DNA from 3 places in the Mesorhizobium calcicola genome. Region 1 is predicted to be linked to each of the others. Evidence: riboswitches for the same ligand, from Rfam matches in the RefSeq annotation. Region 1 holds a riboswitch; each other region holds the start of a gene.
What was found. A riboswitch is a leader RNA that binds a small molecule or an ion and turns the genes downstream of it on or off. The one in region 1 is predicted to bind S-adenosylmethionine.
Positions count from the first base shown of each region.

Region 2: it holds a riboswitch for S-adenosylmethionine, as region 1 does, so the genes downstream of both, metX (homoserine O-acetyltransferase MetX) here and ACFSQT_RS04735 (O-succinylhomoserine sulfhydrylase) in region 1, are expected to answer to the same signal.
Region 3: it holds a riboswitch for S-adenosylmethionine, as region 1 does, so the genes downstream of both, metX (homoserine O-acetyltransferase MetX) here and ACFSQT_RS04735 (O-succinylhomoserine sulfhydrylase) in region 1, are expected to answer to the same signal.

Region 1 is NZ_JBHUGY010000008.1:255,961-266,383, reverse strand. Features, by position in the region: gene ACFSQT_RS04740 (ceramide glucosyltransferase) at 1-716, shown strand, start outside; gene ACFSQT_RS04735 (O-succinylhomoserine sulfhydrylase) at 731-1,918, opposite strand; SAM riboswitch at 1,976-2,053, opposite strand; gene ACFSQT_RS04730 (2'-deoxycytidine 5'-triphosphate deaminase) at 2,209-3,303, shown strand; gene ACFSQT_RS04725 (ABC transporter substrate-binding protein) at 3,403-4,176, shown strand; gene araD1 (AraD1 family protein) at 4,231-5,223, opposite strand; gene mmsB (multiple monosaccharide ABC transporter permease) at 5,415-6,707, opposite strand; gene mmsA (multiple monosaccharide ABC transporter ATP-binding protein) at 6,704-8,236, opposite strand; gene chvE (multiple monosaccharide ABC transporter substrate-binding protein) at 8,337-9,407, opposite strand; gene ACFSQT_RS04700 (LysR family transcriptional regulator) at 9,723-10,423, shown strand, end outside.
Region 2 is NZ_JBHUGY010000018.1:161,908-172,330, forward strand. Features, by position in the region: gene ACFSQT_RS11090 (cupin domain-containing protein) at 12-440, opposite strand; gene gloB (hydroxyacylglutathione hydrolase) at 462-1,229, opposite strand; gene ACFSQT_RS11100 (class I SAM-dependent methyltransferase) at 1,388-2,176, shown strand; gene ACFSQT_RS11105 (ABC transporter ATP-binding protein/permease) at 2,310-4,136, shown strand; gene ACFSQT_RS11110 (DUF1194 domain-containing protein) at 4,224-5,027, shown strand; gene ACFSQT_RS11115 (glycosyltransferase family 2 protein) at 5,049-5,984, opposite strand; gene ACFSQT_RS11120 (DUF1330 domain-containing protein) at 6,393-6,680, shown strand; gene metW (methionine biosynthesis protein MetW) at 6,723-7,337, opposite strand; gene metX (homoserine O-acetyltransferase MetX) at 7,396-8,565, opposite strand; SAM riboswitch at 8,679-8,756, opposite strand; gene hisC (histidinol-phosphate transaminase) at 8,894-10,003, shown strand; partial or broken gene ACFSQT_RS11140 (prephenate dehydrogenase/arogenate dehydrogenase family protein) at 10,010-10,423, shown strand, end outside.
Region 3 is NZ_JBHUGY010000042.1:38,037-48,459, forward strand. Features, by position in the region: gene ACFSQT_RS27015 (lysophospholipid acyltransferase family protein) at 1-746, shown strand, start outside; gene ACFSQT_RS27020 (LysE family translocator) at 766-1,392, opposite strand; gene ACFSQT_RS27025 (aldo/keto reductase) at 1,484-2,431, opposite strand; one part of gene ACFSQT_RS27030 (IS630 family transposase) at 2,512-3,119, opposite strand; one part of gene ACFSQT_RS27030 (IS630 family transposase) at 3,119-3,455, opposite strand; gene ACFSQT_RS27035 (gamma-glutamylcyclotransferase) at 3,599-4,120, opposite strand; gene ACFSQT_RS27040 (DUF2125 domain-containing protein) at 4,254-5,252, shown strand; gene ACFSQT_RS27045 (prephenate/arogenate dehydrogenase family protein) at 5,348-6,283, opposite strand; gene hisC (histidinol-phosphate transaminase) at 6,290-7,399, opposite strand; SAM riboswitch at 7,537-7,614, shown strand; gene metX (homoserine O-acetyltransferase MetX) at 7,728-8,897, shown strand; gene metW (methionine biosynthesis protein MetW) at 8,956-9,570, shown strand; gene ACFSQT_RS27065 (DUF1330 domain-containing protein) at 9,613-9,900, opposite strand; partial or broken gene ACFSQT_RS27070 (metallophosphoesterase family protein) at 10,322-10,423, opposite strand, start outside.

The sequences.
Region 1 (10,423 bases):
TCCAGCACCTGATGGCGGCATGGCGGCCAAATACCGGCCTTGTCTGCTCGACGCCGATCGGCTCGCGGCCGGCCGGCTTCTGGGCTGAAGTCGAATGCGCTTTCCTCAACACGCTGCAGGCGCGCTGGCAGTATGCCGGCGAGGCGCTTGGCCTTGGCTTTGCCCAGGGCAAGAGCATGCTCTGGAACAAGCCGATGCTCGAAGCCGGCGGCGGTATCCGCGCGCTGGCCGCCGAGATCGCCGAGGACGCTGCCGCGACCAAGTTGGTCAATGGCCTTGGCCTGCGCGTCAATCTCGTCGCCGCGCCGTTCGAGCAGCCGCTCGGCCGGCGCACGTTTGATCAGATCTGGTTGCGTCAGGCCCGTTGGGCGCGCCTGCGCCGCGTCACCTTCCCGCTGTTCTTCGCACCCGAAATCCTGACTGGCGCGGTGGTGCCGCTGGCGCTTGCGCTGGTTGCCGCGGCAGCTTCCGGCGTCAGCCTCTGGGCAACCGCCATTGCCGTGCTGGCGGCCTTCTACCTTCCGGAGTGCGCTTTGGCCTGGTCCAAGGGCTGGTACCTGTCGCCGCGCATGGTCGCGGCGATCATGGTGCGCGACATGATCCTGCCGGCGATGTGGGCGCGCGGCTGGCTCGGCGGCGCCGTCGACTGGCGCGGCAACGCGATGACCATCGGCACCAAGGCGGCCGAACTGGAAGAGACACCGTCCGGCGCCTGAAAGCCAAAGGCCGCTTATCTGGCCTTCAGCGCCTGTTCGATGTCCTCCAGAAGATCATCGGTATCTTCCAGGCCGACCGACAGTCTGAGCGTGCCCGGCCCGATGCCGAGTTCGGCGCGGGCCTCGTCGCTCAGGTTCTTGTGCGTCGTCGTCGCCGGATGGGTGATCAGGCTCTTGGCATCGCCGAGATTGTTGGAGATCAGCACGATGTCGAGGGCGTTCTGCAAGGCGAAGGCCGCCTGCTTGCCGCCCTTGACGTCCAGGCAGATCAGCGTCGAGCCGCCCGACATTTGCTTCTTGACGATGGCCGCCTGCGGGTGATCGGCGCGACCGGGATAGATGACGCGGGCGATTTCGGGCCGCTCGGCCAGGAAATCCGCGATCTTGCCGGCGCTTTCCGTCTGCTGGCGCACGCGCAGCGGCAGCGTCTCCAGGCCCTTCAGCAGCGTCCAGGCATTGAACGGCGAGAGACTCGGGCCGGTGTGGCGGAAATAGTCATGCAGGTTCTCGTCGATCCACTTCTTGTCCGACAGGATGACGCCGCCGAGACAGCGGCCCTGGCCGTCAATGTGCTTGGTCGCCGAGTAGACGACTATATGTGCGCCGAGCTGCAAGGGCTTCTGCTGCAGGGGCGTTGCGAAGACATTGTCGACGATCAGCCGCGCGCCGATCGAATTGGCAAGCGCGGCGACCGCGGCGATGTCGACCACTTCCAGCGTCGGGTTGGTCGGGCTTTCCAGGAAGAACAGTTTGGTGTTCGGCTTGACGGCCTTTTCCCAGTTGGCGATGTCGGTGCCGTCGACCAGCGTCGCTTCGATGCCGTATCTCGGCGCCAGCGTCTCGACCACCCAGCGGCAGGAACCGAACAGCGCACGCGCCGCCACGATATGGTCGCCGGCCTTGGCGCTGCACAAAAGCGCGGCCGTCACCGCCGCCATGCCGGACGCCGTGGCACGCGCATCCTCGGCGCCTTCGAGCGCGCACATGCGCTTTTCGAACATGTCGACGGTCGGATTGGCGTAGCGCGAATAGATGAAGCCCGGCTCCTCGCCCTTGAAGCGGGCTTCGGCCGCCTGCGCCGTTTCGTAGACATAGCCCTGGGTGAGATACATCGCCTCGGAGGTTTCGCCGAAACCGGAACGCAGGGTTCCGCTATGGACGAGTGCTGTTTGAGGCTTCCAGTTGCGCTTCTTGGTGCTCATCGCTTTTGTTCCAGACACAAAAAAACCGGCCGCGAAAGTCGCAACCGGTCCATACGGCCTTGCGGCCCGACGGTCCTTTAGCGACTTGTTTAACGTGGCTGCAAGCCGACCGGCCAAATCACCACGGGATAACGACCCTTTAGACCCGCGCCACGCTTGCGTCAATTGCCGGCTTGATTAAGAGGTTTGTACCAGGCAGGTTTCCGCAAAAGTGTTCCACGGTTTTGCGGCAAGAACCTGCGACAGGAAAATCGCCTGGCCCAAGAATCGCCTGGCCTAGGAGTGGAGCCTTGCGGCAAACAGGCATTCTTCCCGATCAGGACATTTCGGCGCTGTTCCAGTCCGGCGCGCTGAAGTCGACCCGCGCGCTCGATGCCGACCAGATCCAGCCGGCGAGCCTGGATCTCAGGCTCGGCGACAAAGCCTGGCGGGTGCGGGCCTCGTTCCTGCCGGGTCCCAACCACAAGGTTTCGGAAAAGCTCGACCGGCTGCAACTGCACGAGATCAATCTTGCCGACGGCGCGGTGCTGGAGACCGGCTGCGTCTATATCGTGCCCTTGCTTGAAAGCCTGGCACTGCCGGCGGCCATTTCGGCCTCGGCCAATCCGAAGAGCTCGACCGGGCGGCTCGACATCTTCACCCGCGTCATGACCGACCGTGGCCACGAGTTCGACAAGATCGCCGCCGGCTATCACGGCCCGCTTTATCTCGAGGTCAGCCCGCGCACCTTTCCGATCGTCGCGCGCACCGGTTCGCGCCTGTCGCAGATCCGCTTTCGCACCGGCAATGCGCTGCTCTCGGAAGCCGAGCTGCATGACCTGCATCGCGCCGAGATGCTGGTCGCCACCGAGCCACCGAACATTTCCGGCGGCGGCATCGCCCTGTCGATCGACCTCAACGGCGATCAAAGCGGGCTGGTCGGCTATCGCGGCAAGCATCACACCGGTCTCGTCGATGTCGACAAGCGCGCCGCACAGGAGGTGGTCGACTTCTGGGAGCCGATCCACAAGAGCGGTGCTGGCGAACTGGTGCTCGATCCTGACGAGTTCTACATCCTCGTCAGCCAGGAGGCGGTGCATGTGCCACCGCTCTACGCCGCCGAGATGACGCCGTTCGATCCGCTGGTCGGCGAATTCCGCGTCCACTATGCCGGCTTCTTCGATCCGGGCTTCGGCCACTCTGCGTCCGGTGGCACCGGCAGCCGGGCAGTGCTCGAAGTGCGCAGCCACGAAGTGCCGTTCATCCTCGACCATGGCCAGATCGTCGGCCGGCTGGTCTACGAGCATATGCTGAAACGGCCGCAGGCGCTCTACGGCACCGATCTCGGCTCCAACTACCAGGCGCAGGGCCTGAAGCTGTCCAAGCATTTCCGCGCCGCGCGCTGAACCCATTCCCGTCGGGCAATATACTTGCCTGCGCTGGCTCGCCATGCTTGGCTGCCTTGCTGGCCGTTCAAGCTGGCGGCGTTCAAGGGGAACCAAGAAATGCAGATTTCGAAATGGATCATCTCGGCAGCAGGCGCTGCCATGCTGGCGATGGCGGCCGGCTCTTTTTCGGCGCAGGCAGCGGAGAAACTGAAGATCGGCACCGAGGGTGCCTATCCGCCGTTCAACACCATCACCTCCGACGGCAAGGTTGTCGGCTTCGACATCGATATCGCTAACGCGCTGTGCGCGCAGATGAAGGTCGAGTGCGAGATCGTCACCCAGGACTGGGATGGCATCATTCCCGCCCTGCAGGCCAAGAAATTCGATGCCATCATCGCCTCGATGAGCATCACCGAGGAGCGCAAGAAGCAGGTCTCCTTCACCAACAAATACTATACGACACCGCTGGCGCTGGTGGCGCCGAAGGATACCGATCTCGCCTCGACCGAACCGGCGGCCCTTGCCGGCAAGACGGTCGGCGCCCAGGCTTCGACCACGCAGGCCGACTATGCCCAGAATGTCTATGGCAAGGCGGGCGCGGAGGCAAAACTCTACCCGACCCAGGAAGAGGCGATCACCGACTTGACGAACGGGCGGCTCGATGCCGTCATCTCCGACAAATTCGTGCTGGTGGACTGGTTGAAGAAGGCAAGCGACGGCTGTTGCAAGCTGGTCGGCGACGTCAAGGGCACGGAGACGCAAGCCGGCATCGCCGTTCGCCTGGAGGACACGGCACTTCGCGACAAGCTCAACGCGGCGATAGACGCCATCGTTGCCGATGGCACCTACAAGAAGATCCAGGCCAAGTACTTCGACTTCGATATCTATTGAGGCTGGAGAGCGTTTCTTCCTTCTCCCCTTGTGGGAGAAGGTAAGGAGGCCGCCTCAAAGCGCCTTCACCGCCACCTTCACCGGCTGCTCGATCTCGAGCGGATTGCGCAGCGGCAGGCCGAAATCCTTGGCCCCGATCTCGAACACATCGCCAGCCTCGGTCGTGATGCCGTCGGCGAAGGACAGCGTCGCCGTGCCGAACATATGCACATGCACGTCGCCCGGCTGGCGGAAGGCCGCATATTTGAAGTGGTGATGTTCGAGATTGGCAATGGTGTGCGACATGTTTGCTTCGCCAGACAGGAACGGCTTTTCCCACAGCACCTCGTTGTCGCGATAGATGCGCGAGGTGCCCCTGATGTCGGCGGGCAGGTCACCGATCAGGATTTCCGGCCCGAACGAGGCGTTGCGCAGCTTGGAGTGGGCGAGGAACAGATAGTTCACGCGCTCGGTGACGTGGTCGGAAAACTCGTTCGACAGCGTGAAGCCGACACGGAACGGCGCGCCGTCGTCGCCGATGACGTAAATGCCGGCCACCTCCGGCTCCTCACCGGCGTCCTTGGCGAAGGCCGGTGACCGGAGTGCTGCACCTGGCGCCACCGCCATCGTGCCGTTGCCCTTGTAGAACCACTCCGGCTGCACGCCGATCTGACCTTTCGCAGGCTTGCCGCCCTCCAACCCCATGCGGAACATCTTCATGGAATCGGTCAACTGTTCGTCGCCGTCGGCGCCGAGCTTCTTGTGCATGGAATCGCGTGTCGCGGCGGAACCGAGATGTGTCAGTCCGGTGCCGGTCATATGCAGGTGCGCCGGATCGGGATGGTTGATCGGCGACAGCAGCCGCCCCTTCTTGTAGGCGGCATCGAGATCGACGGTCTCGCCAAGCCCCTTGCGCTCGATCAGCGCGACGAGGCCGACGCCGGTGCGGGCGGCCTCCATCGCCAGCGAATAGACGCTGCGGGCGCCATTGATGATCCGGGTCTTGCCGCCGTTGCGGGCAACGACGCGGATGGTCTCGGCGTCGTCGAGAATCTGGGAGATCAGCATGATGAATCCTCTCTCATTTGCCTTGGCAGGGTTGCCGGAACGGCAAACCTTACCCAGCGCGGCCCGGACTTCGTCCATGCCACGTTGAAATTCTCCATTCGGATTGCGCTCGCGAGCCTGGTCCCTCGGGGGACTTCTTTTCGTGCCGCCGGGCAGCGCCGCGATGTGACCCGTATGCCTTCCTGGTTCCCTCAGCCCTTGTTCTTGTTGTAGACGTCGAACACCACGGCGCCGAGCAGCACCAGGCCTTTCACCACCTGCTGCCAGTCGACATTGACGCCCATGATCGACATGCCGTTGTTCATCACGCCCATGATGAAACCGCCGACCACAGCGCCGATGACCTGGCCGACACCGCCCATCGCCGAGGCGCCGCCGATAAACACAGCGGCGATGACGTCGAGCTCGCTGCCAAGGCCTGCCGCCGGCACCGCCTGCCCGAGGCGCGCCGCGATGATCAGGCCGCCAAGCGCCGACAGGACGCCCATATTGACGAACACCATCAGGGTCAGCCGCTCGGTCTTGATGCCCGACAACTGCGCCGCTTTGGCATTGCCGCCCATCGCGTAGATGCGTCGACCGATCGTCATGCGTTTGGTGACGAACACGAACAGTGCGATCAGCGCGCCCATCACCATCAGAACGATCGGCAGGCCCTTGTAGGTGGCGAATTGGTAGACCAGGAACAGCGCCAGGGCGCTGGTCACCAGGGTCTTGACGACGAACAGCGTGAAGGGCTCGGCTTGGTAGCCATGTTGCTCGCGCGTGCGCCGTGCCTTGAGGCCGAAGAAGGCATAGGCGAGCACGGCGACGAGGCCGATCACGATCGTCGTCATATGCAGCGTCAGGCCGCTGCCGACGATGGTCTTGCCGGCGGCGTTCACGGTCGGCGGGATCAGCGTCAAGGAGCCGATCACGTCCGGAATGAAGCCGGAACTAAGCGCCTTGAACCCATCTGGAAGCGGCCCCACGGAAGACCCGCCACCCAGCAGGGCCTGGCAGATGCCGCGGAAGATCAGCATCCCCGCCAGCGTGACGATGAAGCTCGGTATTCGGTGATAGGCAATCCAGTAGCCTTGCGCCGCGCCGATCGCGCCGCCGATGACGAGGCAGATGATCGACACAACCAGCGGGTTGCTCAAAGGGCCGAGCGGCCAGATGACCATCATCATTGCCGCCAGCGCGCCGATGAACCCGGCGACCGAGCCGACGCTGAGATCGATATGGCCCGAAACGATCACCAGAAGCATGCCCAGCGCCATCACGATGATGAAGCTGTTCTGCTGCACCAGATTGCTCAGGTTCACCGGCTTGAACAGCGTGCCGGAGGTCGTGAACTGGAAGAACACCATGATGGCAATCAGCGCCAGGATCAGGCCGTATTCGCGCAGATTGGTGATCAGCGCCGAGACGGCCACACGCGGCCCCTGCTGCACATCTTCGGCAACGCCGCTTTTCGGCGCGGGAGCGCTCTCGGTGGTCATGATGCTTTTCCTTCTCCGCGAACGATGGCGCGCATGATCTTTTCCTGGCTGGCGTCGCTGGCCGCCATTTCGCCGACCATGCGGCCTTCATTCATGACGTAGATGCGGTCGGTGATGCCGAGCAGTTCCGGCATCTCCGACGAGATGACGATGATCGCCTTACCCTCGGAGGCGAGGCGGGCAATGATGGTGTAGATTTCATACTTGGCGCCGACGTCGATGCCGCGCGTCGGCTCGTCGAGGATCAGCACTTCCGGATTGGCAAACAGCCATTTCGACAGCACCACCTTCTGTTGATTGCCGCCCGACAGATTGCCGGTCATCTGGTAGACACTGGACGAGCGGATGTTGGTCTTGGCCTTGTAGTCGTTGGCGACGGCAAGTTCGCGCAGGTCGTCGATCACGGCGTGGCGCGACACGCCGGGCAGGTTGGCCAGCGTGATGTTGTGCTTGATGTGATCGATCAGATTGAGACCGTAGGTCTTGCGGTCCTCGGTGACGTAGGCAATGCCGTGTTCCACCGCTTTGCTCACCGAGGAGACATCGATCGGCTTGCCCTTGAGCAGCACCTCGCCGGTGATGTGACGGCCATAGGAGCGGCCGAACAGGCTCATCGCGAATTCGGTGCGCCCCGCGCCCATCAGCCCGGCGATACCCACCACCTCGCCCTTGCGAACGTCCATATCGATGCCCCTGATCACTTGCCGCTCGGCATGGATCGGGTGGTAGACGGACCAGTTCTTCACCTGGAGCACGGTCTCGCCGATCTTCGGCTCGCGCGGCGGAAAACGGTCGTCGAGCGAGCGTCCGACCATCGAGGTGATGATGCGGTCCTCGCTGATGTCCTTCTTGGCAAGGGTCTCGATGGTCCGCCCGTCGCGGATGACCGTGACCTTGTCGGCGACCCGGTTCACCTCGTTGAGCTTGTGCGAAATCAGGATCGAGGTCATGCCTTGCCGCTTGAATTCGAGCAGCAGATCGAGCAGCGCCTGGCTGTCCTTTTCCGACAGGCTCGCCGTCGGCTCGTCGAGGATCAGCAGCTTCACTTCCTTGCTGAGCGCTTTGGCGATCTCGACCAGTTGCTGCTTGCCGACGCCGATATTGGTGATCAGCGTCTTGGGGTCCTCCTTGAGGCCCACCTTCTTCAAAAGGGCGCTGGTGCGCGTCTCGTTGGCATTCCAGTCGATGACGCCAAATCTGGCGTGTTCGTTGCCAAGGAAAATGTTCTCGGCGATCGACAGCATCGGCACCAGCGCAAGCTCCTGGTGGATGATGACGATGCCCTTGTGTTCGCTGTCGTGAATGCCTTTGAAATGGCATTCCTCGCCACGGTAGACGATCGCACCCTCATAGGTGCCGGACGCATAGACGCCCGACAGCACCTTCATCAGCGTTGACTTGCCGGCGCCGTTCTCGCCGACCACGGCGTGAATCTCGCCTTCCTCGACGCTGAGGTTGACGTTCGACAGCGCCTTCACGCCGGGAAACGTCTTGGTGATGTCGCGCATCTCCAAAATCGTCGAGGTCATCAGGAATTAAGCTCCTCCGAGGCCGGCAAACAATACCGGGCTCGCTGGTTAACGAAAAGGGGCCCTGCGTTGCGCAGGACCCCTGTTTTTGCAAGCGAGATTACTTCAGGTCTTCGGCCTTGATGTAGCCGGAGTCGACCACCAGCGCCTGGTAGTTCGACTTGTCGACGTCATGCGGCGTCAGCAGGATCGAAGGAACGACCTTGACGTCGTTGTTGTAGGTCTTGGTGTCGAGGCCGTCGGGCTTGCCGCCCGAGAGCACCTTATCGACCAGGCCGACAGTGGCCTTGGCCAGTTCGCGGGTGTCCTTGAACACGGTCGAGTACTGCTCGCCCGAGATGATCAGCTTGACCGAAGCAGTCTCGGCGTCCTGGCCGGTCACGATCGGCCAGGGCTGGGCGTCCGTGCCGTAGCCCACCGCGCGCAGCGATGCGGTGATACCGCGCGACAGGCCGTCATAGGGCGACAGAACGCCATCGACGCGGCTGCCGTCCGAGTAGTTGGCGGAGAGCAGGTTGTCCATGCGGGCCTGAGCGGTTGCCGCCAGCCAGCGCAGCGTGCCGACCTTGTCCATGCCGGTCTGGCCGGACTTGATCTTGATCGAGCCGTCGTCGATCAGCGGCTGCAGGACGGAAATCGCCCCATTGTAGAAGAAAAAGGCGTTGTTGTCGTCCGGCGAGCCGCCGAACAGTTCGACGTTCCACGGCTTGGTGTTCGGGAAACGCTCCTTGAGGCCCTTGACCAGGGAATTCGCCTGGATGACGCCGACGCCGAAATTGTCGAAGGTGGTGTAGTAGTCGACATTGCCGGTCTTCTTGATCAGGCGGTCATAGGCGACGACGACGACGCCGGCGTCAGCGGCCTTCTGCAGCGCGTCAGACAGTGTGGTGCCGTCGATCGAGGCGATGATCAGCGCCTTCGGGCCCTTGGTGATTTCGTTTTCCAGCTGGCTGAGCTGGTTGGGGATGTCGTCCTGCGCGTACTGCAGGTCGACGGTGTAGCCCAGAGCCTCGAGCTGGGACTTGACGGCGTCGCCGTCGTTGATCCAGCGCTGCGAGGTCTTGGTGGGCATCAGCACGCCGATCAGGCCTTTGTCTGCTGCATGCGCCGTCACGGTCATGGCGGCGATGCCAAGGGCCGCAACGGCGGCCAACGTCTTGATGATCTTCACATTAACTCTCCCTGGTTGATGGACGCGGCACCCCGGGGCTTCGCGGGCCGCGCAGTCGAGCGGAGGCACAAGCGCGCCACCGCCGGCATATCGATCTCTGGTATCCTCCCAATGGTCCCAAGACGCTGATTTCGGCCGATACGATTTTGCTCGCTACCGACCGTCAGATTTCAGAACGCGCCAAGGGTGTGGCGCTTTGCCATAACTGTCAAATGCGATCTTTGATGGTTGCTATACCGAAGCTGATATATATCAGGAGAGGATGAAACATGGCCGCATGGCCGGACGATTACGCGCGAGCAGCGGGGGAAAATCATGGCAGGGTTGCGCAATTCTGTTGGAATCTCAGGCGGTTACGACGAACTTCCGGGCGACGGCGAAACCTTGCTGCGCAGCGGTCTCAGCTTGCGTCACATGCGCATGATCGTCGCGCTCGACGACCACGGCCGGGTAAGCGCGGCAGCCCAGGTCATGAACATTTCGCAGCCGGCGGCCTCGCGCATGATCAGCGAGATGGAGGCCGTGCTGGAGGTCAAGCTGTGTGAAAGGCTACCGCGCGGAATCACCTTGACGCCCTATGGCAAGGCACTGGCCAGGCGCGCGCGCTCGATTCTCCTGGAGATGCGCGAGGTCGACCGCGAGATTTCCGAGCTCAAGGCGGGCAAGGGCGGCTCGGTGTTCCTGGGTGCCGTGACGGCGCCGGCGATCGAACTGGCGGTGCCGGCAATTCGCGAAATCCGCCGCATCTATCCGCGCATCGAGATCACCATGCAGGTCGAGACCTCCAACGTGCTGGCACGCGAACTGATCGCCTCACGCCATGACTTCATCATCGCGCGCATCCCTGACGATCTCAACCCGCGGCTGTTCGAGTCGCGCGTCATCGGCGTCGAGAAGGCCTGCCTGATCGTGCGCCGGGGTCATCCGCTCACCAAGGGCAAGGCGGTGCGGCTGGAAGAGACCGCCGCCTATGACTGGGTCTTCCAGTCGGGCGGTTCACCCTTGCGCCAGGCGAT
Region 2 (10,423 bases), on a different contig from region 1:
TTCTTGCCGCGTCAGGGTTGTTTCGGCTGCCAGCCAGGCTCGGCCAGCTCGAACGTGGCAAACTCAAAGCCGGGTGCTACGGTGCAGCCGACCAGCGTCCATTCGCCGAGGCTGCGCGCCGATTGCCACCAGCCTGCCGGCACGACGATCTGCGGCCGCTCGCCCGCCGCCAGTTCCGTGCCGAGCACCTGCTCGTACACGGCGCCATCTTCCTCACTCATCGACAACGCCAGCGGAGCGCCGGCATGGAAATGCCAGACCTCGGTGGCGTCCTTGACCCGGTGCCAGGCCGAAACCTGATGCTGCTCCAGCAGGAAATAGATCGCGGTCGAATGGCCACGCGCGCCGCCGGCACCATCGCGAAAGGTCTCCGCATACCAGCCGCCTTCCGGATGCGGCTTGAGACCGAGGATGGCGATGATTTCGGCTGCGCTGGTCATGATGTCCGGACTCTGCCTGAATTAGAAATTGTCCTTGCGCTTGCGGATTTCGGCGAACACCTCGGCGTCCGAGGCATTCTCCAGCCCAAGATGCTTGCGGATCGCCGGATCGTGCCAGCGCAGGAACGGATTGGTCGACAGCTCATCGCCGATCGTCGTCGGCAGCGTCGGCTTGTTGTCGGCCCGCAGCGCCTCGATCTTGGCGGCACGTTCCTTCAACGCCGAATTGGTCGGGTCGACGGTCAGCGCGAAACGGGCGTTGGAGAGCGTGTATTCGTGGCCGCAATAGATGACGGTCGCGGCGGGAAGCGCTGCAAGCTTCTTCAGCGACTCGTACATCACCGGCGGCTTGCATTCGAACAGCCGCCCGCAGCCCAGCGCAAACAGCGTGTCGGCGGTGAACGCCACCTGCGATGCCGGTAAGTAATAGGAGACGTGGCCCGCGGTGTGGCCAGGCGTGGCGATCACCTCGATCCGCTCGTCGCCGAGATGAACGACGGAACCCTCTTCGACGGTTTCGTCGATGCCGGGGATCTTGGCCTTTTCCGCTTCCGGGCCGATGATGCGCAGCTTGAAGCGCTCCTTCAAGGCCAGATTGGCTTCGACGTGGTCGACGTGATGATGCGTGGTCAGGATCATCGTCGGCGTCCAGCCGGTGCGCTCGAGCGCGGCCAGGATCGGCGCTTCCTCGGGCGCGTCGATGATCGCGGTCTGTCCGCTTTTCGGGTCATGCACCAGCACGCCGAAATTGTCGCTGCGGCACATGAATTGTTCGATTTCGACCGGCATCGCATCTCTCCATTGTCGCCGCAGACATAGGGCGTCGCCGCGCGGATGTCATCCCGGGAATGTCGAATGACATCCCGGAATGACGATGTCATTCCTGGAATGGCGGGCTCACGAGGCCTTTTGTTGAAACCCGCCGATATCACAGCTACATCCCTCGCATGCATTCCGACATCGTCGATCTTCGCTCCTTCTATTCGACAACGCTCGGCCGGTTCGCCGAGCGCTCGATCACCATGGCGTTGTCGTCAATCTGGGCAGCCGTGCCCAACGAGCGGCTGGTCGGCCTCGGCTACACCTTGCCGTGGCTGGAGCGCTTCGGCGCGGACGCCGAGCGGGTCTTCGCCTTCATGCCGGCAACGCAGGGCGCCGTGGTGTGGCCGGCGATGGGGCCGACGGCGACGGCACTGGTCTTCGACGAGGAACTGCCGCTGGTCGATTCCTGCATCGACCGCATGCTGCTCGTCCATTCGCTCGAGCACGTCGAAAACCCGCGCGAAACGCTGAACGAGATCTGGCGTGTGCTGTCGCCGGCGGGGCGCGTCGTCATCGTCGTGCCCAACCGGCGCGGCGTCTGGGCGCGCTTCGAGCATACACCGTTCGGCAATGGCCGGCCGTTCTCGCGCGGCCAGCTCACGGAACTGCTGCGCGAGGCGAATTTCACGCCCGCCTCCTGGTCCGACGCGCTGTTCTTCCCGCCATCGCGACGCCGCTTCATGATGCGCTTCCACAATGTGCTGGAACGCGCCGGCCGGCGGCTGTGGCCGATCTTTTCCGGAGTCATCGTCGTCGAGGCGCAGAAACGGCTCTATCAAGGCGTGCCGGTCGCCCAGCGCGCCTCGCGCCGCGTCTTCGTACCGGTGCTGTCGCCGCACGGCGCCACGCGGCTCGGCCGTCGGAACGAGGTCGGGGATGCCAAGCCATCGGCTGCGCGGGTGACGGCTTCGTGATCGCTGCGAGAACGTCCGGGGTCGTTTCCCACCCTATCTGTCGCCAGTGGGCTGGCAGCTCATTTGAACGATGGGTGCCTTCAAGTCTCTCCATCCGGTTTCAGCGCCGCTACTGAACGCAAGGACCCCAGCCATGGCTGATCAACTGGACAATGTCGCCGCCGTTCAGCCCATCACCGTGGCGGTCGAAGCCAGCAGCCTGCGCGATCAGGTGGCAACGATCAGGCAGGCGCTGGCGGGGTCGCCGGTTCGCGGCTGGCTGCTCTGGACATCGGTTGGCATCATGGCCGTCATCATTGCTACGTCGATCGGCCAGGTCCTGCTCAACCGCTGGAACCAGCCTTTCTACGATGCGCTTGCGCGCCGCGACATGGCGGCCTTCCTGCACCAGCTTCTCGTCTTTGCGGCAATCGCCGGCGGGCTTCTGGTGCTCAATATCGGCCAGACCTGGCTCAACCAGATGATCAGGCTGAAGCTGCGCGAAGCGTTGACGGCGGATCTGATCGACCAATGGATGCGACCAGCGCGCGCCTTCCGTCTGGCCAATGCCGGCGCCATCGGTGTCAATCCTGACCAGCGCATGCAGCAGGATGCCGCGCATCTGTCCGACCTGTCGACCGATCTCGGCGTCGGGTTGCTGCAGTCATGCATCCTGCTCGTGTCCTTCGTCGGTGTGCTGTGGGAGCTGTCTTCGGGCTTCGTGTTTCATATCGGCGGCACCTCTCTGGCCATACCGGGCTACATGGTCTGGGCCGCCATCCTTTATGCCGGCACCGCCTCCTGGCTGAGCTGGCTGGTCGGCCGGCCGCTGATCCGCCTCAACAGCGACCGCTATACGCGGGAAGCGGAGCTGCGCTCCTCGATGGTGCGCGTCAACGAGAATGTCGATGCCATTGCGCTGTACCATGGCGAGGCCGACGCCAGGCGACGGCTGGGACTCGACCTCGGCACGGTGCTGGGGGCCATGCGGCGCATCTACACCGCCCAGATCAACCTGTCCTGGGTGACCGACACCTATGGCTGGATCACCGTGGTGGCACCCATCCTGGTCGCCTCGCCGGTCTATTTCTCAGGCGATATCAGCTTTGGCGGGCTGATGATGGCGGTCGGCGCCTTCAACCAGGTGCACTCTTCCTTGCGCTGGTTCATCAACAACATCGGCAGCATTGCCGATTGGCGCGCCACGCTGATGCGCGTCGCCGACTTCCGCATCGCGCTCGATGAAACCGATGTGCTGCACGACACGGAAAGGCGCATTGCCTTCGGCGACAATGCCAATGGCAGCCTGACTTTCGAGAAGCTCGAAGTGGCCTCGCCGGAGGGCTGCACCAGGCTCGCCGATCAGCATGTCGAAATCCGCCCCGGCGAGCGCGTCATGATCACCGGCGACCCGGGCGCCGGCAAGACGTTGTTCTTCCGCGCCATAGCCGGCCTGTGGCCATGGGGGCGCGGACGGATTGGCCTGCCGGCGGGAGAAACCCCCATATTCGTGCCGCGCGTCCCGTATTTCCCGGCCGGTACGTTGCGCGAGGTCCTCGATCATCCGAACGGACCGGCGCCGGCGAGTGACGCCGACATTTCAGCGGTGCTTGCCGAAGTCGGGCTTGGACGACTGTCATCCTCACTCGATCGCAGCGCGCGCTGGGAGCATGAGCTGGGCGATGACGAACAGCGTTCGCTGGCCTTCGCCAGGCTCGCCTTGCGGCAGCCGAAGTGGGTGATCATCGACGAAGCCATGGACGCGTTCGACGGACCTTCGCTGCGGCGCGTGCTGTCAATGCTGGAGAAGCGCTTGCCCGGGACCGCGATCCTCAACATCGGACGCGGACTGCACAACAACCAGTTCTTTCCGCGCGCCTTGACGATCGTCAAGGATGCCGATGCACCGGCGCTGAAACCCGTTCGCGTCAGGGCCGGCGCGATCGACCCGCCGCCAACTGCCGCCCGCCGCCGGAAATAGGCTGTTTTCCCGGGTTGCAGGCTCCAAGCTTTATTTTGCCGTGATCGCGAAGGAAGATTTCCCGAAGAAACAACCCTGGCGTCGGCCATGCTTGATGCTTTGCGCTTGCTTGCCTGTCTTGCCTGTGCCCAGGCAACTCCCATAGCGTCGCCGCCGGATGCGCTGGCGGTGGACGTCGGGCTGGTGCTGGCGGTCGACATTTCGCTGTCGATGGACGAGAAGGAGTTCGCCTTGCAGCGCGCCGGCTATGTCGAGGCGCTGCGGCATCCCGATTTCATCCAGGCTGTCCGCGCCGGCAAGACGGGCCGCATCGCGCTCGCGTATTTCGAATGGGCCGGCACGGTGCGCGATGACGGGGTCATCGACTGGCAAATCATCGACAGCGCCGAGAGCGCCAACAGCTTTGCCGACAAGGTCGCGGCCCGCCCGTTTCGCAGCTTCCGCGGCACCTCGATTTCCGGTGCGCTGGCTTTCGGCACCGAGCTTTTCGATCGCACTTCTTTCGAGGGTGAGCGCAGTGTCATCGATATATCAGGCGATGGTCCGAACAATATCGGGCCGCCGGTCACCGCGACGCGTGATGCGGCAACCGCGAAAGGCATCGTCATCAACGGCCTGCCGATCCTGATCAACCCGTCGCCGACTTTCAGCCATCTCGACCGGTATTATGCACAGTGCGTGACCGGAGGGCCTGGTTCCTTCGTGCTGCCGATCTACGCGGCCGCTGAATTTTCGACGGCAATACGGCGCAAGCTGATCCTAGAAGTGAGCGGCGTTCAGGACAAGGCCAGGGTCGTCCCCGTCGATGCTGCCACGCCTATCGACTGCCTGCAGGGCGAGCGGGACAGGCGGTTTTTTTCGGATCCATATTTTCCGGAACTCGACCGATGAGCTCTGCTGTTACGACAGGCCTCAGGCCGGACGGGCGCCGAACTTCTGCCGAAACTCATCGTGGAGGTCGCGGCGCCAGCGCCGGCCATAGACATAGCCATTGATCAGTTCGGGCAGCGAATAGCCGAGGTCCTTCGACGAGCGGTTGGCCATGTAGCCCGAGAAGGCTTCCGGTATCCGACATTTCAGAATATCGGAAATGATCTGCCGCGTGATCATGTAGGGCGGAATATGCGGGTACGAGCGCGCAATATTCGGGTGTTTGCTCATCAGGTTCGCATAGGCTTCGACATAGCCGCGGCGGCGTCGCGAAATCGAATTCTCCGAATTGTGCTTGGTCCAGTCGATGTTCTGGGACAGTTGCGCGCCGAAGCGCCGGGCAAGGCGCAGCAGCAATTCCCGATCCTGCATCCGGGCGATATCGCTGTCGTAGCCGCCGATGGCCAGCAGGGCCTCGCGGCGGGCTGTTATCGCCGATCCCGCGATCAAGATCGTCTCCGCGACCAGCGTTCGCTCCAGCGTGCCCGGGTTAAGGAATGCATCGCGATTGATGCAATTGGTGGCGCGTCCGCCCTTCAGCGAGACATAGGAGCTGATCAGCACTTCGAGCGCCGGATCGGCATCGAACCAGGTCAGGGTCCGTTCAAGCCTGTGCGGCAGATAGACGTCATCGGAATCGAGGAATGTCACGACGGGCGCCCGCGCGCGTTCGATGCCCGCATTCCTGGCGGCATTGGCGCCTCGCCATTTCGCGCCGACATAGATCAGTCGCGGATCGCGAATGCCGGCCAGCGCCGCCGCGGTCCCATCAGTCGAGCCATCGTCGACGACAATATGCTCAAACCTCGACATACTCTGGGAAAGGACACTTTCCACAGCGCGCAATACCGCTTCCCGCCTGTTGTGGGTCGGCGTGATCACCGTAATGAGAGGAGCCTGCTCTGTCTTCCCGGTCATATAGCGTCAGCCATTCCCAGCGCAAAAAACACGCCTTCTGCAAGGTCTTTCGATCTTTCAGGACGGTCAAAATGGATCGGACTCCCCCTTCCATATCCCCCTGTATTGGCCATGACGCTACAGAAAACAGGCGTCCGTGTCACCAATCGGGATGCTGCTCAAAGCGGGTGAAATGACGAATTCCAGAAACTAGCGCTTCAACTGCAACACTATTGCCGCGCGCTATGCTTGCAAATCGCCTTTGCGACGACGCGTCTACAATCCGGATGCATGCCATTACGTCAGACGTAATCGCAACGTGGCCGGTGTTTGGGCAGATTGCCGTTGCGAGGCCGGCTGGTCGGCTTCGGTTCCGGAGGGAGTACAATCACGACCGCTTACGCCGTTGCCCATATGCGCCAAGTCCAGATGGGTCCGCAGATTGTCGAATATCTGCAGAAGATCGATGCCTCGCTGGAACCTTTCGGCGGCCGTTTTCTGGTCCATGGCGGCGATGTCGAGGTGATCGAAAACAAATGGCCGGGCCACCTGATCATCATCGAGTTTCCAGACAGACAGCAAGTGCGCGGATGGTACAACCCGGCCGGCTACCAGGCGATCCTGAGGTTGCGGACCGACAACTCGCAATCCGCTGTGATCTTCGTTGATGGCGTTGAGCATCCACATAGGGCCACAGATGTCCTTGGCCAGACGTGAAGTCGACAACGGCGCAGCGATTAAAGAGATACAGCAGCGAGATTATCGTCTCAGCAAGAATACTGCCTGCTGGCCGAAGAAATTCCAGAACCACCAGGGCATCGACAGGCCGATCTTCTGGCCATTGGCGTCGAGCGCCGTTGCCTTCTCAACGGTCGCACCGAGCTCGTCGCACAGGTTGACGAAGTCGCGGATGGTGCAGAAGTGGATGTTGGGCGTGTCGTACCAGGAATAGGGCAGGTCCTTGGTCACCGGCATGCGGCCGTTGAGGAACAGCGACATGCGCACCCGCCAATGGCCGAAATTGGGGAAGGACACGATAGCGCGGTTGCCGATCCTGAGAAGTTCGTCGAGCACCAGCTTCGGGTTGCGGGTAGCCTGCAAGGTCTGCGACAGGACGACGAAGTCAAAGCCCTTGTCGGGATAGAATTCGAGATCCTTGTCGGCATCGCCCTGGATGACCGAGAGGCCGCGTGCCACGCATTCATTGACGCCACGCTGCGACAGCTCAAGGCCGCGGCCGTCGACTTGTTTGGTGTCCTGCAGCAACTCGAGCAGCGAGCCGTCGCCCGAGCCGACGTCGAGCACGCGGGACTGGGGCGGGATGAGGTTGGCGACGACCTCGAGGTCGACGCGCTGGTCGCGGTTGACGCTCATGGCTTCGCCTCCTGCCTTGCGCATGATCCTGGACGGACAAGTCTGCAACTTTCCGGGCTCATGCGCTGAGCCCTCTCGCCCGTGCCGCGGAGCCGATAAAGCCATTGATGGCGGCAAACAGTTCCGGCTCGTCGAGCAGGAAGGCATCGTGGCCACGGTCGGTCTCGATCTCGACGAAGGATACGGATGCGCCGGCCGCGTTGAGCGCGTGCACGATCGAGCGGCTCTCTTCGGTCGGAAACAGCCAATCCGAGGTGAAGGACACCAGGCAGAAGCGGGTTTTGGTGCCGGCAAAGGCATCCGCCAGCCGCCCGCCATGATCGGCGGCGAGATCGAAATAGTCCATCGACCGCGTCATGTAGAGATAGGAGTTGGCGTCGAAGCGGTCGACGAAGGTCATGCCCTGGTGGCGCAGGTAGCTTTCGATCTGGAAGTCGGCGTCGAAGCCGAAGGTCAGCGCCTCGCGATCCTGCAGATTGCGGCCGAATTTCCGGTGCAGGGCGGCTTCCGACAGATAGGTGATGTGGGCCGCCATGCGCGCTACCGCCAACCCCTTTTCCGGGCGTTTGCCGTTTTCGAAATATTTGCCGCCGTGCCAGTCCGGATCGGCCATCACGGCTTGCCGGCCGACCTCATGGAAGGCGATGTTCTGCGAGGAATGGCGTGCGCCGGTGGCGATCGGCAGCGCCGAGAAGACGCGCTCCGGATAGCTCGACGCCCATTCCAGCACCTGCATGCCGCCCATCGAACCGCCGAGCACGCAGAACAGTTTTTCGATGCCGAAATGGTCGATCAGCATCTGCTGCGCGCGCACCATGTCGCGGATGGTGATGATCGGCAGGTCGAGCCCGTAGGGCTTGCCGGTGGCGGGATTGGTCGAGGCCGGGCCGGTGGAGCCCAGGCAGCCGCCGATCACGTTGGAGCAGATGACGAAGAAACGGTTGGTGTCGATGATCTTGCCGGGGCCGATCAGCACTTCCCACCAGCCCGGTTTGCCGGTCACCGGATTGGTGTTGGCGACGTGCTGGTCGCCGGTCAGCGCATGGCAGACGAGGATGGCGTTGGAGCGGGCGTCGTTCAACGTGCCATAGGTCTGATAAGCGATCTGGAATGGCGACAGCAGCGTGCCGGCATCAAGCTTGAGCGGCTTGTCGGGCCCAAAACGCAACACCGGGCTCGACGGCTTGTCAGCCTCGTTGTTGGTTCGTCCAGCGCGCAGAGCGGCCATTGCATCCATCTCACACTTTGAATCCGCGCACCGTGCCTGTCGAAAATCGATGCCGATGCGGTGTCCGGCCGGCGCGGACAACAAAAAACCGGCATTGCAGTCGCAAAGCCGGTTACAGGATGCAAACGGCCCTTTAGCAAGTTGTTTAACGTGGCTGCAAGCCGACCGGCCAAATCACCACGGAAGTTCGCACCTCTTCTAGGGCTGTGGCACGCTGGCGTCAACGGCCAGCCGCAGTCCAGAGGCTGCCACCTCTCGACATTGCGCGCCGTGGCTTGTATTTCCGCTGCGGCTTCCAGGCGGAAGCGTTCTCGACGGATTTTGCGACATGAGCCAGACACCGGACAAGGCACGTCCAACCCCGCGCGCGGGCATCATGGACATCGACGCCTATGTGCCGGGCAAGAGCACGGCGCCCGCCGGCGTCGCCAAGGTCTACAAGCTGTCGTCGAACGAGAATCCGCTCGGTCCGTCGCCGAAGGCGATCGAGGCCGCGCGGGAGATTGCCGGAAAGCTCGACGTCTATCCCGACGGCACCGCTAGGCGGCTGCGCGAAGCGATCGCCGAGGTGCATGGCCTCAACGCACAGAACATCATCTGCTCCAACGGCTCCGACGAAATTCTCGGCCTTTTGGCGCAGACCTATCTCGCGCCCGGCGACGAGGCGATTTTCACCGAACACGCCTTCATGGTCTACAAGATCTACATCCAGTCCGCCGGAGCCACCCCGGTCGCGGTCAAGGAGACCGACGAGCGTGCCGACGTCGATGCGATGCTGGCCGCCGTCACGCCGCGCACCAAGATCGTGTTCCTTGCCAATCCTAACAACCCGACCGGCACCTATGTACCGTTCCAGGAGGTGCGCCGCCTGCATGCCGGCCTGCCCAAAAATGTGCTTCTGGTGCTCGACGCGGCTTACGCCGAATATGTCCGCCGCAACGATTATGAAGCCGGCATCGAACTGGTTGGCGGTGCCGAGAACGTGGTGATGACCCGCACCTTCTCCAAGATCGGCCTGGGCGGGGCGCGGATCGGCTGGATGTACGCGCCGATGCATATCGTCGATGCCATCAACCGCGTGCGTGGTCCTTTCAACGTCAATGCCACGGCGATCGAGGCCGGCATCGCGGCGATCCGCGACCGCGATCACGTCCAACGCAGCGTGATGCATAACGAGACCTGGCTCACATGGCTGAGCGAGGAATTGAGCAAGCTTGGGCTGCGGGTGACGCCCAGCGTCGGCAATTTCATCCTGATCCATTTTCCCGACGACCAGAAACATTCGGCTGCTGCGGCGGACGATTATCTGACCGCGCGCGGCTATATCCTGCGGCGCGTTTCCGGCTACGGCTTTCCCAACGCGCTGCGCATGACCGTCGGCACCGAAGAGGCCAATCGCGGCGTTGTCGCCGCTCTCACGACATTCCTGAAAAGCTAGAACACCATGACATCACCGATGTTCGAAAAGATCGCGCTGGTCGGCATCGGCCTGATCGGCTCGTCGCTGGCCCGCGTCATCCGCCGCGAGGGCCTCGCCCGTCACGTCGCCATCTCGACCCGCAGTGCGGCGACGCTGGCACGGGCGGAAGAGCTTGGGCTCGGCTCCTCCTACACCACAGATGCGAAGGAAGCGGTCCGCGATGCCGATCTGGTCATCGTCTCGGTGCCGGTCGGCTCGTCCGGCGCGGTGGCCGAGGAAATCGCGCCGGCGCTGAAGCAGGGTGCGATCCTCACCGATGTCGGCTCGACCAAGGCATCTGTCATCGCGCAGATGCAGCCCTATGTGCCGGCCGGTGTCCATTTCATTCCCGGCCACCCACTGGCGGGTACGGAAAAATCGGGTCCCGATGCCGGTTTT
Region 3 (10,423 bases), on a different contig from region 1:
TCAATCTGATCATCCAGATGATCCTCTGGACCCCCTACTATTTCCTGTCGCCCCGGCACCGCGCCTGGTTCGTGCCGAAATTCTGGTCGCGCAGCTGCATGTGGCTCTATGAGAAGATTGCCGGGACCAGGAACGACATCACCGGCCAGGAGAACCTGCCCGAAGGTTCCTTCATCCTGGCGCCCAAGCACCAGTCTTTCTGGGACGCCATCGCCTTCTTCCCCTACCTCCAGGACCCGCTCTACATCCTCAAGCGGGAGCTGACCTGGATCCCGTTCTTCGGCTGGTACATCATGAAGATGCGCATGATCCCGGTCGACCGCGGCAGCCGCTCGAAGGCGTTGAAGGCGGTGGTCGCCGCGACCAGGCAGGAAATGGCGCGCAACCCACGCCAGCTGATCATCTATCCCGAGGGTACGCGCCGCGCGCCGGGCGACGAGCCGGCCTACAAATACGGCATCGTCGAGATCTATTCGCAGCTTGGCGTTCCGGTGGTGCCGGTCGCCCATGTCGCCGGTCTCTACTGGCCGCGCCGCAAATTCCTGCGCTACCCCGGCACGATCAAGGCGCGGTTCCTGCCGCCGATCCCGCCGGGCTTGGGCAAGGACGAATTCATGGCCCGACTGATCGGGGATACCGAGGCTGCCTGTGACCAGCTTCTCATTGAGGCATCGCGCGCGCCCAACCCCCCGGCCTTGCCGCCAACGGCAATCAAGCGGTTGCGGGAACTGGGCGCGAAAGCCTGAAAGGCTCCCGAGTCGACATTCAGCCGAACACGGCCACTGCCGTGGTCAACACCAGTGTCGCGGCAAAGACCAGATTGATGATCCGCGAGGCCGCAGGCAGGCGCAGGAAGCGCGCGAACGCCGCCCCCGCGACCAGCCACAGAGCATGGATGGCGACGATCATCAGCGCGAGAACGGTCAGCTTGAGCCATATGCCGATGTCGCCGGCGCCTTGGTTCGATGAAACGCCGGCGAACACCGCGGCGATCGCCACATAGGCCTTTGGGTTGGCGACAGCCAGCAGAAACCCGGCCAGCCATGTTGGGCGCGAAGCCTCGGCTGCGCGTGCCGCCAATGGCGGTGCCGTGGCGATCTTGAACGCGAGATAGAGGATGTAGGCGGCGGAGGCGGCGGCCAGCAACGGCGCCAGCTTCGGCATCGAAGTGAGCGCCGCCGTGATCCCGGTGGCCACCACCAGCAGCACGGCGATCGTGCCCAGAACGATCCCCCAGGCGTACCGCAATGAACCACGCAGGCCGAAGGCAGCTCCGACGGCGGTGACGCTTATCGTTGCCGGCCCGGGGCTGCCCATGACGACGGTGGCGGCAAGCACCAGCGCGAGCATCTGGCGCCACAGGTCCGGCTGCGAAAGAAGCGGCTCAGTCATCTCATCCTCTGCCTTGTCCCGTGCGAAAAACGGTAGGGCGAGGCAAGGGGGCGGTCTTGGACGTTCGTGCGTAGAGCGGCCGCCGGAGGTTTCAGCCGCTCGCTTTGTCGAGCTCGGCCATGTCGTCGGCGGTCAGTTTCAGCGACACCGCCTTGATCAGGCTGTCCATCTGGCTCGGCTTGGTGGCGCTGGCGATCGGTGCGGTGACGCCTGGCCGCGCGATCGCCCAGGCAAGCGCCACTTCCGCCTGCTTGGCCGAATGCCTGGCCGACACCGCGTCGAGTGCCGCAAGGATGCGCATGCCGCGCGCATTGAGGTAGTCTTTCACCCCGCCGCCACGCGGGCTTTGACCAAGATCGGCCTCACTGCGGTACTTGCCGCTAAGGAAGCCCTTGGCCAGGCTGAAATAGGTGATGACGCCGATATCCTCGGCCACGCACAGATCGCGCAACGGCCCGTCGAAGGACGAGCGATCGTAGAGATTGTATTCCGGCTGCAGCACCTCGTAGCGCGGCAGGCTGCGCAGGCTCGCCACATCGAGGGCCGCGCGCAACTGGCCGGCGTCGAGGTTCGAGCAGCCGGCATAGCGGATCTTGCCCTTGGCGAGCAGCTTCTCGTAAGCGCCAAGGGTTTCCTCATAGGGCGTGGTCGGATCCGGCCAGTGCGACAGATAGAGGTCGATGACATCGGTTTGCAGCCGCCGCAACGACGCGTCGACAGCCTTTTCGATATGCGCGGCCGACAGGTCCTTGTGGCCTTGCCCCATATCCGAACCGACCTTGGTGACCACCACGACATGATCGCGATTGCCACGGTCCTTCATCCATTTGCCGATGATGGTTTCCGATTCGCCGCCCTTGTGGCCGGGCACCCAGCGCGAATAAACGTCCGCTGTATCGACAGCGTTGAGGCCGGCCCCGACGAAGCGGTCGAGCAGATCGAACGAAGTTTTTTCGTCGGCGGTCCAGCCGAAGACATTGCCGCCCAGAACCAGCGGCGCGATGGAAAGGTCGGTACGACCGAGACGGCGTTTCTGCAAGGCGTATCTCCGGGATCATTGGGACGGGCGAATACCACCCGCTGGCTGAGCTGCGAAGCCTAACCTAGAGCACGTCCGGTTTAATCTGGGTCATAACCTGCGGCCTTGAAGTAGTTCTGGCATTCGGCTGGGGTGAAGAGGTCGACGAGCGATCCGACGGCGGTCCACAGGGCTGTGATTGTCCTCTCGGCTTTGGCCCGCATAAGAGCCTTGAGTTTTGAGAAGGCGTTTTCGATCGGATTGAAGTCGGGGCTGTAGGGCGGCAGGAACATGAGCCTCGCGCCGGTCGTCTCGATTGCATCGCGAACGCCGGCGGCCTTGTGGGCGGGAAGGTTGTCCATCACGACGATGTCGCCCTCCGACAGGGTCGGGACCAGCACCTGCTCGACATAGGCCAGGAATACGTTGCCGTTCATGGCGCCGTCATAGACGAACGGGGCGGTCATGCCCGTCAGCCGCAGTGCGCCGGTGAAGGTGGTGGTTTTCCAATGGCCGTGCGGCACGCCCGCCCGGCAACGCTCACCGCATGGCGCACGGCCCCGCAGCCGGGCCATCTTGGTCGATAGTCCAGTTTCATCGATGAACACCAGCTTTGCCGGATCGAGGTCGAGTTGGCCGTCGAACCACGCACGACGGCGCTTCAGGATGTCGGGACGATCCTGCTCCAGTGCATGTGCGGACTTTTTTTGAACGTCCAGCCGTGCCGGCCAAGCCAGGCGCTTAAGGCGCTGCGACTGATCCGAGCCGATCGCTCGACCGCCAGCCGCTCTACCATCTCGTTCAGCGTGATGTCCTTGCGCTCATCGATCAACCCCACGATGAAGGCTTTATGCGCATCGAGGCTGGACGCGCGTCGACGGCCTTGCGGCCGCGGCGTCCGCTCGCCGATCTTCGCCCGTGCGATCCACCGGATTGCACTCGATATGCCGACGCCGAACCGCGCCGCCGCCTGCCGGGCAGACATGCCCGCGTCCGAAGCCTTCAAGACCCGCGATCGAAGATCGTCGCTCAGTGCTCTTCCCATCATCCACCTCATCAAAGTGGATGTTGAATCACCCGCGAAGCCCGACGTCACATCACAATCGATTCATTGATCGCGGGACGTGCTCTAGGTCTCGCCCTGTCGAGGTCAAAGGCCTCGCCGCCCTTTTCCGCAGAGCCAGCGCTTCACAAAGGCGCGATCCGCCTGGCGACATCCTCCAGCCAATGATCGCTTATCCCCAGCGCCTCGAGGTGCTGCAGCGTGCTGACCACATAGTCCTCATTGTTGCCGGACTGGCCGACCGCGCCGCGCACCACGGCCGCCGCATCCGCGGCGGCGAGCGCGCCGGCATATTGCTCATGCTGGCGGTCGACGATGTAGGCCACCGCTTCGACCGTGCCGCCGCCGTCGAGGCGTACCTTGAGCGTGCGTTCGAGATAGACGTTGGTGACCAGCTCACGCTCACGCAGATAGGCAATGACCTCGTCGCGCAATTCGCCGGGGACGCGGAACGCCAGACCGACGCAGGAGCCGCCACGATCGAGGCCGAGCACCAGCCCCGGTCGTTCACGCGTGCCGCGATGCACGAAGGAATAGACGCACAGCGAGCGCCGGTAGCCGTGCAGGTGGGCACGTTGCGTTTCGACATGCGCGAAACCCGGCCGCCAGATCAGCGAACCGTAGCCAAACACCCAAAAATCGCCCATATCGCCGTGCCTGATCGCAAAAGAGTGGCAACACCGCACCGGAATCGGTGTTTTTCCGTCCGCCTCTGTCTACCTATTGTTGTCGGAATCGCCAGTCCGCCTACAACTCCCACGCGTTAACGAGAGCCAAAGCATGACGTCAAGTGACGAACGCCAACCGAAACGCCGACGCGGCCTGTTGTGGCTTGTGGCGTTCGTCGTCGTGCTGTTCGCCGTCTATAGCGGCGGCTGGTTCTATCTGGCTGACCGGGTCAAGAGCGAAGCGGACAAGGCGGTTGCCACGCTCAACAAGAATGGCGTCGAGGCCGGCTGCGCCAATCTCCAGGTCAGCGGCTATCCCCTGAGCTTTGCTGTCTCCTGCGACAACCTCGCCTACCAGGACGACGCCAAGAACATCGCCGCCTCGGCCGGCAGCTTCAATGCCGTCGCCCAGGTCACCCAGCCCCTGTCGCCGGTTGCCGATCTGCGCGGTCCGCTCAGGACCTCCGTTCCGGGCATGGTGCCGCTGTGGATCGACTGGGACAAACTGCAGGCCGACGTCAACCTGTCATGGCCGCTGCCACGACGTATTTCACTGCGGGCAGAGGGCCTGTCCGGCCAGACCGATCCGGCTGACGACACCGATCCGGTCGAACTGTTCAGCGCCGGCAAGGCGGATGGCCAATTGCAGCCGAACGATGGGGATATCGACTATCTCGGCAACTTCAGCGATCTCGAGATCGATGCCGACGCGATCGGCGGGCGCATGCTGCCGGCGCTCGATGCCAGCGGCGACGTGACGCTGAAGAACGGCGTCGCACTGATCGGCACGCAGGTGAAGAGCCTGCGCGGCCAGGCGATCGAGATCCACAACCTCGACCTGTCGTCGGGGACGGCGCGCATCACCGTTTCCGGGCCGCTGTCGGTCGATGCCGAAGGCCTGATCGACGCCGACCTGATGATCAGGCTGAAGGACCCGAAAGCCGTGGCGGCCATCCTCGGCGCCGCCATCCCCGAGCAAAAGAGCAAGATCGAACAGGGCTTTGCCGGCTTGGCGCTGCTCGGCAACGAACCGTCGATGCCGCTGAAGGTGGTCAAGGGCAAGGCCTCGCTCGGCTTCATCCCGCTGGGCAAGATCAAGCCGGTTGAATAGTGCATGTCGCCCAAAAGTGCGCAGTGGTTTGGGACGACGGACCGCGCCGAGACGCTGCCGATGAGGGCGAGCCAGCCTAGCCTGGATCGCGGCAGCTAGCTCTTCGCCGGATGCTCGACCGCCTGACGGCCGAAATCGGGTACGTCGATGTCCTGGCCGGCTTCGATGATCGAGCGGCGCACCGCGCGGGTGCGGGTGAACAGGTCGAAGAGCTTTTCGCCGTCGCCCCAGCGGATCGCCCGCTGCAGCGACGCCAGATCTTCCGAGAACCGCGCCAGCATTTCGAGGATGGCGTCCTTGTTGTGCAGGCAGACGTCACGCCACATGGTCGGATCCGAGGCGGCGAGACGCGTGAAATCGCGAAAACCCGAGGCCGAATATTTGATCACTTCGGACTTGGTCACCGACTGCAGGTCGTCGGCGGTGCCGACGATATTGTAGGCGATGATGTGCGGCAGGTGCGAGACGATGGCCAGCGTCATGTCGTGATGCTGCGGGTCCATTGTGTCGATGTTGGCGCCGCAGCGGCGCCAGAATTCCGAAAGCCTCTCCAGCGCCTCGGGGTCCGTCTCCGGCAGCGGGGTGAATATGCACCAGCGATTGTCGAACAGATCGGCAAAACCGGCATCGGGACCCGATTTTTCCGTACCCGCCAGTGGGTGGCCGGGAATGAAATGGACACCGGCCGGCACATAGGGCTGCATCTGCGCGATGACAGATGCCTTGGTCGAGCCGACATCGGTGAGGATCGCACCCTGCTTCAGCGCCGGCGCGATTTCCTCGGCCACCGCGCCGGACGAGCCGACCGGCACCGAGACGATGACCAGATCGGCATCGCGGACCGCTTCCTTCGCATCTGTGGTGTAGGAGGAGCCGAGCCCAAGCTCTTCCGCCCGTGCCAGCGTCGCCGCACTGCGGGTCGAGATGGCGACGTGACGGGCGAGGCCCTCGCGGCGGATGACGCGGGCCAGCGACGAGCCGATCAGGCCGATGCCGACCAGCGCGATCTTTTCGAACATCGGTGATGTCATGGTGTTCTAGCTTTTCAGGAATGTCGTGAGAGCGGCGACAACGCCGCGATTGGCCTCTTCGGTGCCGACGGTCATGCGCAGCGCGTTGGGAAAGCCGTAGCCGGAAACGCGCCGCAGGATATAGCCGCGCGCGGTCAGATAATCGTCCGCCGCAGCAGCCGAATGTTTCTGGTCGTCGGGAAAATGGATCAGGATGAAATTGCCGACGCTGGGCGTCACCCGCAGCCCAAGCTTGCTCAATTCCTCGCTCAGCCATGTGAGCCAGGTCTCGTTATGCATCACGCTGCGTTGGACGTGATCGCGGTCGCGGATCGCCGCGATGCCGGCCTCGATCGCCGTGGCATTGACGTTGAAAGGACCACGCACGCGGTTGATGGCATCGACGATATGCATCGGCGCGTACATCCAGCCGATCCGCGCCCCGCCCAGGCCGATCTTGGAGAAGGTGCGGGTCATCACCACGTTCTCGGCACCGCCAACCAGTTCGATGCCGGCTTCATAATCGTTGCGGCGGACATATTCGGCGTAAGCCGCGTCGAGCACCAGAAGCACATTTTTGGGCAGGCCGGCATGCAGGCGGCGCACCTCCTGGAACGGTACATAGGTGCCGGTCGGGTTGTTAGGATTGGCAAGGAACACGATCTTGGTGCGCGGCGTGACGGCGGCCAGCATCGCATCGACGTCGGCACGCTCGTCGGTCTCCTTGACCGCGACCGGGGTGGCTCCGGCGGACTGGATGTAGATCTTGTAGACCATGAAGGCGTGTTCGGTGAAAATCGCCTCGTCGCCGGGCGCGAGATAGGTCTGCGCCAAAAGGCCGAGAATTTCGTCGGAGCCGTTGGAGCAGATGATGTTCTGTGCGTTGAGGCCATGCACCTCGGCGATCGCTTCGCGCAGCCGCCTAGCGGTGCCGTCGGGATAGACGTCGAGCTTTCCGGCAATCTCCCGCGCGGCCTCGATCGCCTTCGGCGACGGACCGAGCGGATTCTCGTTCGACGACAGCTTGTAGACCTTGGCGACGCCGGCGGGCGCCGTGCTCTTGCCCGGCACATAGGCGTCGATGTCCATGATGCCCGCGCGCGGGGTTGGACGTGCCTTGTCCGGTGTCTGGCTCATGTCGCAAAATCCGTCGAGAACGCTTCCGCCTGGAAGCCGCAGCGGAAATACAAGCCACGGCGCGCAATGTCGAGAGGTGGCAGCCTCTGGACTGCGGCTGGCCGTTGACGCCAGCGTGCCACAGCCCTAGAAGAGGTGCGAACTTCCGTGGTGATTTGGCCGGTCGGCTTGCAGCCACGTTAAACAACTTGCTAAAGGGCCGTTTGCATCCTGTAACCGGCTTTGCGACTGCAATGCCGGTTTTTTGTTGTCCGCGCCGGCCGGACACCGCATCGGCATCGATTTTCGACAGGCACGGTGCGCGGATTCAAAGTGTGAGATGGATGCAATGGCCGCTCTGCGCGCTGGACGAACCAACAACGAGGCTGACAAGCCGTCGAGCCCGGTGTTGCGTTTTGGGCCCGACAAGCCGCTCAAGCTTGATGCCGGCACGCTGCTGTCGCCATTCCAGATCGCTTATCAGACCTATGGCACGTTGAACGACGCCCGCTCCAACGCCATCCTCGTCTGCCATGCGCTGACCGGCGACCAGCACGTCGCCAACACCAATCCGGTGACCGGCAAACCGGGCTGGTGGGAAGTGCTGATCGGCCCCGGCAAGATCATCGACACCAACCGTTTCTTCGTCATCTGCTCCAACGTGATCGGCGGCTGCCTGGGCTCCACCGGCCCGGCCTCGACCAATCCCGCCACCGGCAAGCCCTACGGGCTCGACCTGCCGATCATCACCATCCGCGACATGGTGCGCGCGCAGCAGATGCTGATCGACCATTTCGGCATCGAAAAACTGTTCTGCGTGCTCGGCGGTTCGATGGGCGGCATGCAGGTGCTGGAATGGGCGTCGAGCTATCCGGAGCGCGTCTTCTCGGCGCTGCCGATCGCCACCGGCGCACGCCATTCCTCGCAGAACATCGCCTTCCATGAGGTCGGCCGGCAAGCCGTGATGGCCGATCCGGACTGGCACGGCGGCAAATATTTCGAAAACGGCAAACGCCCGGAAAAGGGGTTGGCGGTAGCGCGCATGGCGGCCCACATCACCTATCTGTCGGAAGCCGCCCTGCACCGGAAATTCGGCCGCAATCTGCAGGATCGCGAGGCGCTGACCTTCGGCTTCGACGCCGACTTCCAGATCGAAAGCTACCTGCGCCACCAGGGCATGACCTTCGTCGACCGCTTCGACGCCAACTCCTATCTCTACATGACGCGGTCGATGGACTATTTCGATCTCGCCGCCGATCATGGCGGGCGGCTGGCGGATGCCTTTGCCGGCACCAAAACCCGCTTCTGCCTGGTGTCCTTCACCTCGGATTGGCTGTTTCCGACCGAAGAGAGCCGCTCGATCGTGCACGCGCTCAACGCGGCCGGCGCATCCGTATCCTTCGTCGAGATCGAGACCGACCGTGGCCACGATGCCTTCCTGCTCGACGAGCCGGAACTGTTTGCCGCCATCAATGGCTTTATCGGCTCCGCGGCACGGGCGAGAGGGCTCAGCGCATGAGCCCGGAAAGTTGCAGACTTGTCCGTCCAGGATCATGCGCAAGGCAGGAGGCGAAGCCATGAGCGTCAACCGCGACCAGCGCGTCGACCTCGAGGTCGTCGCCAACCTCATCCCGCCCCAGTCCCGCGTGCTCGACGTCGGCTCGGGCGACGGCTCGCTGCTCGAGTTGCTGCAGGACACCAAACAAGTCGACGGCCGCGGCCTTGAGCTGTCGCAGCGTGGCGTCAATGAATGCGTGGCACGCGGCCTCTCGGTCATCCAGGGCGATGCCGACAAGGATCTCGAATTCTATCCCGACAAGGGCTTTGACTTCGTCGTCCTGTCGCAGACCTTGCAGGCTACCCGCAACCCGAAGCTGGTGCTCGACGAACTTCTCAGGATCGGCAACCGCGCTATCGTGTCCTTCCCCAATTTCGGCCATTGGCGGGTGCGCATGTCGCTGTTCCTCAACGGCCGCATGCCGGTGACCAAGGACCTGCCCTATTCCTGGTACGACACGCCCAACATCCACTTCTGCACCATCCGCGACTTCGTCAACCTGTGCGACGAGCTCGGTGCGACCGTTGAGAAGGCAACGGCGCTCGACGCCAATGGCCAGAAGATCGGCCTGTCGATGCCCTGGTGGTTCTGGAATTTCTTCGGCCAGCAGGCAGTATTCTTGCTGAGACGATAATCTCGCTGCTGTATCTCTTTAATCGCTGCGCCGTTGTCGACTTCACGTCTGGCCAAGGACATCTGTGGCCCTATGTGGATGCTCAACGCCATCAACGAAGATCACAGCGGATTGCGAGTTGTCGGTCCGCAACCTCAGGATCGCCTGGTAGCCGGCCGGGTTGTACCATCCGCGCACTTGCTGTCTGTCTGGAAACTCGATGATGATCAGGTGGCCCGGCCATTTGTTTTCGATCACCTCGACATCGCCGCCATGGACCAGAAAACGGCCGCCGAAAGGTTCCAGCGAGGCATCGATCTTCTGCAGATATTCGACAATCTGCGGACCCATCTGGACTTGGCGCATATGGGCAACGGCGTAAGCGGTCGTGATTGTACTCCCTCCGGAACCGAAGCCGACCAGCCGGCCTCGCAACGGCAATCTGCCCAAACACCGGCCACGTTGCGATTACGTCTGACGTAATGGCATGCATCCGGATTGTAGACGCGTCGTCGCAAAGGCGATTTGCAAGCATAGCGCGCGGCAATAGTGTTGCAGTTGAAGCGCTAGTTTCTGGAATTCGTCATTTCACCCGCTTTGAGCAGCATCCCGATTGGTGACACGGACGCCTGTTTTCTGTAGCGTCATGGCCAATACAGGGGGATATGGAAGGGGGAGTCCGATCCATTTTGACCGTCCTGAAAGATCGAAAGACCTTGCAGAAGGCGTGTTTTTTGCGCTGGGAATGGCTGACGCTATATGACCGGGAAGGCAAGGGCGCGCTCCGGCTCATCTCGGCAAGGGCCTGCCGCAACATCGCTGGTGTAGGCGTTTCGGTGTCGAACGTATCGCCGGCCAGCAATATGGTGGATGC